DNA from 2 places in the Haloimpatiens massiliensis genome. Region 1 is predicted to be linked to the other one. Evidence: predicted binding sites of a transcription regulator. Region 1 holds the regulator's gene; the other holds the start of a gene.
What was found. The regulator CtsR, encoded in region 1, represses protease genes until heat stress. The targets are predictions, from matches to a motif close to AAGGTCAANNAAGGTCAAAT.
Positions count from the first base shown of each region.

Region 2: the regulator CtsR is predicted to act here: its motif matches at 1,464-1,483, upstream of clpB (ATP-dependent chaperone ClpB).

Region 1 is NZ_LT854636.1:421,486-424,706, forward strand. Features, by position in the region: gene C1715_RS03070 (protein arginine kinase) at 1-258, opposite strand, end outside; gene C1715_RS03075 (UvrB/UvrC motif-containing protein) at 276-803, opposite strand; gene C1715_RS03080 (CtsR family transcriptional regulator) at 891-1,349, opposite strand; gene C1715_RS19250 (hypothetical protein) at 1,573-1,749, opposite strand; gene C1715_RS03085 (ABC transporter ATP-binding protein) at 1,763-2,737, opposite strand; gene C1715_RS03090 (ABC transporter ATP-binding protein) at 2,738-3,221, opposite strand, start outside.
Region 2 is NZ_LT854639.1:206,695-209,915, reverse strand. Features, by position in the region: gene C1715_RS06435 (helix-turn-helix domain-containing protein) at 1-116, shown strand, start outside; gene C1715_RS06430 (helix-turn-helix transcriptional regulator) at 136-1,395, shown strand; gene clpB (ATP-dependent chaperone ClpB) at 1,536-3,221, shown strand, end outside.

The DNA of each region.
Region 1 (3,221 bases):
AAGTTTAGGACTTATTAAATGTTTTTCTAGATATACACTGTTAGCTACTCTGTCACCATTCCACAAATATATAGTTTTATATTCTTTTTCACCATATATGCTATAAAAATTATCTTCTATTTTATTTACTACATCTTTGCCATCTGCTTCTTCTAGTTTATCCGGAAATGGAATTCCTTCTAAATTTCTAGCTAATCTTATTCTGCTACTTAAAACAATATCATCTATTTTATTGTTAGCTTTAACCCAGTTTTCCATGTAACCACTCCCCAAATTTATTTCTCTACTTCTCTTATTCTATCCCTAAGTTCAGCAGCTTTTTCATACTCTTCTGCAGCTACTGCTTTTTGTAATTTTTCCTTTAAATCTAAAATTACTTTCTTTTTTAATATGTCCTTACCAGCTGTTTTAGGTATTTTTCCTATATGCTCAACATTTCCTTGAACTCTTCTTATCACTGAATTTAATGTGTTACCAAAATTCTTATAACAATAACTACATCCAAGCAACCCCTTTTCTTTAAATTCACTATAAGTAGTACCACAATGCTCACATCTATATTCCTTTGGCTGCTCTAAACTACTATTACTATTTTTGTTCATGTAATCCATTATGCCACTCAATATACTTTGAAAAGTAAAAGGAGATGCTAAATTAAATTCCGGCTCTAATTCTAAATTTATATTTAGTCCTTCTGTATTTTTAGCACAATCCTCACATAAATATAATTCTTCCTTATGTCCGTTTATTATCCTTGAAATGTGCACTGTTGCTTCTTTCTTATTACATACACTACATAACACTTTTCATCCCTCCAAACTAGAAACTATATTAGTATAACTGTAGCACATTAGCCCTAAAATTAACTTCGGTACTCACGTAAATACAAACTATAATAATATAACTGTTATCATAGATTTTAATATATCTGCCCTTAAAGTATTTCTATCCTGTGTATTATTTGATAAGGCCCTTTCATTTATAGCAGCCTTCATTATATTACTTTCCTTTTCAGTTATATATCCAGCTTCATATAAGCCTTCTATTATTTTTACCCCAGTATCATAAGTAATATTATTTCCAATTTTTTCATTTATGATACTAAACAAAGGCTTATAATTTTGAACTTGAATCCTTCTAATTCTAATACATCCTCCTCCACCTCTTCTACTTTCTATATAGTAGCCTTTATCCGTGGTAAATCTTGTAGTTAAAACATAATTTATTTGAGAAGGTGCACAACTAAAGTAATTAGCTAATTCATTTCTTACTATTTCTAATTCTTCCTCTTGATTTTCTTTCATCATATCTTTTATAAATTCCTCTATAATATCGGATAGTCTTGCCATTTTTATCTCTCCTGACTTTATCTTTCTTTGACCTTTATTTTATCATATTATTTTTACATCTTTTATGCAATACATATTGCAAATATTTTATTTAATATATATATGCATATATTAGTTTTTCTCTCTTATTCTCAATATTATTCAAATTTACTAACATAAATAAAGTTCTAAATTTCAAATAGAGTTTTTTACTCAAACTGAAACTTAGAACTTATCAAAATAACTATTTTATCCAAAACTTAGTCATTATTATTAATACTAACGTTAAACAACCCACCAATATAAGTACAAAGGGCAAAATCACCTCTATACCTGCAATTGTAAGTGCCAATAAATCTTTAAATTGAAGCTTTTCACATACTTTTTCTTCTTTATACAGTTCATTTTTCATATCTCCCATTTTATCTCTCCTCTTATACTAAGTGACAAGCCACAAAATGCTCTTTGTCAACTTCTCTATATTCTGGCATTTCTTCTGAACATCTTTTAATAGCATAGGGACATCTAGTATGAAACTTACACCCTGAAGGTGGATTTGCAGGACTTGGTATATCTCCCTTTAATATTATTCTATCTCTTCTCAAAGTAGGATCTGGTATTGGAACTGCTGATAATAAAGCCTTAGTATATGGATGTAATGGATTTTTGTATAACTCCTCTTTTGTAGCCATTTCTACTAAAGTTCCCAAATACATAACTCCCACTCTATGGGATATATGCTTAACTACACTTAAATCATGAGAAATAAATAAATATGAAAATCCCAAAGTTTCTTGAAGCTCTTGCATTAAATTTATAATTTGCGCTTGTATTGACACGTCTAATGCGGAAACTGGTTCATCTGCCACTATAAAATCTGGATTCAAAATAAGTGCTCTAGCTATACCTATTCTCTGTCTTTGTCCTCCAGAAAATTCATGAGGATATCTTTTTATATGATATGAAGCAAGTCCACAAATTTTTAAAGTTTCAGATACTCTATGAATAACCTCTTCTTTAGAACATATTCCATGATCCCTTAAAGCCTCTCCAACTATCTCACCAACAGTTAATCTAGGATTTAATGAACTATATGGATCTTGGAATATAAGCTGCATCTTAAGTCTTAACTTTCTCAATTGATGTTTATTGCATTTATATACATCCACATCCTTAAAATGTACCTTTCCATCTGTTTTATCCCACAGTCTCAATATGGTTCTACCTATAGTAGATTTACCACAGCCTGACTCTCCTACCAAACCTAAAGTTTCACCTTTCTTTATACTAAAACTAACATCATCTACAGCTTTTACATATCCTACAGTTCTTTGAAAAAACCCCCCGCTTATAGGAAAATATTTTTTTAAGTTTTCAACCTTTATCAATGTATCATTGCTTTGTTCCACTTACTCCACCTCCTTTTCATAAAGCCAACAAGCTACTTCATGTCTATTCCCTTTATCTATTAAAGAAGGTATTCCTTTTTTACAATCCTCACAAGCTTTATTACATCTCTCATAAAAATAACAATACTCAGGCATACCTATAGGATTAGGCACTTGCCCTGGAATAGAATAAAGTTTGTCCTGTTCTTTATTTAATGCAGGTTTTGAGTTTAAAAGTCCTATGGTATACGGATGCTTAGGATTCTTAAATAATTCCACTACTGGTGCCTTTTCCACTACTTTCCCAGCATACATAACTACAACATAATCTGCCATTTCAGCAATGACACCTAAATCATGAGTTATAAGCATTATAGATGCTCCTATTTTATCTTTTAAATCCTTCATTAATTGCAAAATTTGAGCTTGAATAGTAACATCCAATGCAGTAGTTGGTTCATCTGCAATTAGAAGTTTAGGATTACAGGAAAGTGCCATAGCTATC
Region 2 (3,221 bases), on a different contig from region 1:
TAAACATTGTGTTAGGTAAGTTTTATGTGGAAACAGGCAATGAAAATAAAGCTTCTGTATATTTAAGTGAAGGGGTTGAATTATTCAAGGAGCTAGGAATTATAAAAGATTTTTAAATTACGGATAGGTGATTATATGGAAATATTGAGCAGGGGAGAAAAAATAAAGAGGGCAAGAATATACAAAGGGTTAACTTTAAAAGATGTATGTGGGGATAAAATTTCTGTTTCTAAATTAAGTTGTGTGGAAAATGATAAGGTAGATGCTGAAGAAGATATATTAAAGTATATAGCAAAAAAGTTAGAATTGGACTTAGAATATTTAAAGCAAGGTGTGAAGGAACAATTAGAAGAAAATTTTCAGCTTTTAAAAGATAATACTAATTTAAGAGATTATGATGAAAAACTTAGATATAATTTAAAAGTAGCTACAAATCACAAATTTTATGATAATGCTTTTAGTTTTATGCATACACTATTTAACTATTATATAGATAAAAATACTTTGGAAAACATACAGCTTATTACTAGTGAATTTTATGATTTGTATCAAAAGGTTTGTAATGATAAAAATAGAATAATTTATTACTTAGATATGTCTAGATATTGTTTTGTAAATAAAGAATATAGACAAGCTATAAATTTTTATAATGATGTAAGAAAGTTTTTAATTTTAGATGAAAATTTAAAGAGAGAATACTTAGTAATAACAACATACAATGAAATAGTATGTAATATTATGCTAAAAGAATATGAAAAGGCTTATAAAGTTTCCAAGGAGCTTGCTGAAATAGTTGATTTAGAAAAAGATGAAAAGAAAAAAGCGGAAATTTATCATCTTTTAGCAATGATGTGCTTAAGAGAAAATAAAGAGTGTTTTAAAAAGTATAAGCAGAAAGCAAATGAACTATATGGTGATAATAATGAAAAAAAAGCTATTGCTATGTACAATTATGCAGTAACTTTGTTTCGTTTAAAAAACCAAGAAGAAGCAGTTAAATATGTAAGAAAATCTATTAAATATTTTCCAAAACATGATAAATTTAGTTTGGTATACTTTATGCTTGGGGTGGTAGAAGAACTTTGTGACAATGATATATTGGATTTTGGTAAAGAAGTATGTAACGAAGTTTTGGACTATGCCATAGAAGTTAATAAAATAGAGTTTATAGAAAAAGCGTATTATTATAAAGCAAAAATATTAATGAAGTTAAAGGAAGAAGATCAAGCTGAAATTTGTATGAATTTATGTTTAGATGCTTTGGTTAAATTTGGAAGCAACAAGGAATTATATGAGCGATACCTGGAAATGGGACACATGTATTATAATTTAGGAAGTATAGAAGACTCTGTGAAATATTTTGATTTGGCGCTTAAAATGGAGAAAAAAATATAGGTAAAGGTGCATTTAGCATCTTTATTTATTTTTTTGGTGATTTTTAAGTATTTCTCAGATAAAATATACTTTGACTTTCTTTGACTTTTATAATATTATTTAAATATAAAATTGGTAATAATATATGAGAGGTGAATAATATGGATATAGATAAATTAACAGTAAAAGTTCAACAAAGTATAAATGAGGCACAGTTAGTGGCGGTGAAATATAATCATCAGCAAATAGATGGCATTCATCTTTTTATGGCACTTTTATCACAGGATGATGGACTCATACCTAATATATTTTCAAAGATGGGAATAGATATCAGAAGCTTAAGAGAGGACACTCATAGAACTTTAGATAATATGCCCAAAATAACCGGTGAGGGAGCAGAGACAGCAGGTGTGTATGCTTCTAGGAGATTTGAGCAAATATTTTTAAAAGCGGAAGATATAGCTAAGAATTTTAAGGATTCCTATGTTAGTGTAGAACATGTGATGCTTTCAATAATGGAAGTTTGTAGTGGAGGGGATTTGGGAAAAATATTTTCTAAATACCGTATAAATAAAAAGAATTTTATGGAGGTTTTATCTCAGGTGAGGGGCAGTCAAAGAGTTGATACACAAGATCCAGAAGGTACTTATGAAGCTTTAGTTAAGTATGGAAGAAATCTAGTGGAAGATGCTAAAAAGCATAAGTTAGATCCGGTTATAGGAAGAGATGAAGAAATAAGAAGAGTTGTCAGGATACTTTCAAGAAGAACTAAGAATAATCCGGTTTTAATTGGTGAGCCTGGTGTTGGTAAAACAGCTATAGTAGAAGGGTTAGCTGAAAGAATTGTAAGGGGAGACGTACCTGATGGATTAAAAGACAAAACTATATTTTCTTTAGATATGGGAGCTTTAATTGCAGGGGCAAAATTTAGAGGCGAATTTGAAGAGAGATTAAAGGCTGTATTAAAGGAAGTAGAGAACAGCGATGGAAGAATAATTCTTTTTATAGATGAGATACACACTATAGTAGGAGCAGGGAAAACGGAAGGTTCTATGGATGCGGGAAATCTTATAAAACCAATGCTTGCAAGAGGAGAGCTTCACTGCATAGGAGCTACAACCTTTGATGAATATAGAAAGTATATAGAAAAGGATAAGGCATTAGAGAGAAGATTCCAACCAGTAGTGGTAGAAGAGCCTACTGTAGAGGATGCCATATCTATACTTAGAGGGTTAAGAGAAAGATTTGAAATACACCATGGTGTTAGAATTCATGATTCTGCTATTGTAAGTGCGGTTAAACTTTCACATAGATATATAAGTGATAGGTATCTTCCGGATAAAGCTATAGACCTTATAGATGAAGCAGGTGCTATGATAAGAACTGAGATTGATAGTTTGCCTACAGAGTTAGATCAGGTTAAGAGAAAATTGTTTCAACTTCAAACAGAGAAAGAGGCTCTTTTGAGAGAAAAAGATGAGGCTTCTAAGAAGAGATTAAAAGTTTTGGAAAAGGAATTAAGTGAATTAAAAGAAAAGGACAATGAAATGTCTTCTAAATACCAAAAGGAAAAAGATCAAATAGTTAAGGTTAGAAACTTAAAAGAAAGTCTAGATAAAGCTAGGGGTGACATGGAGAAAGCAGAAAGAGAGGCAGACTTTAATAGAGTGGCAGAAATTAAATATGGTTCTATTCCTAAAATAGAGGATGAAATAAAGAATTTTGAAAAAGAAATAAAAGAACACTCAGAGACAGCTCTTTTAAAAGAAGAGGTTACCGAGGAGGAAATTTCAGAAATTTTATCTAGATGGACGGGAATACCGGTATCTAAATTAGTGGAGGGAGAA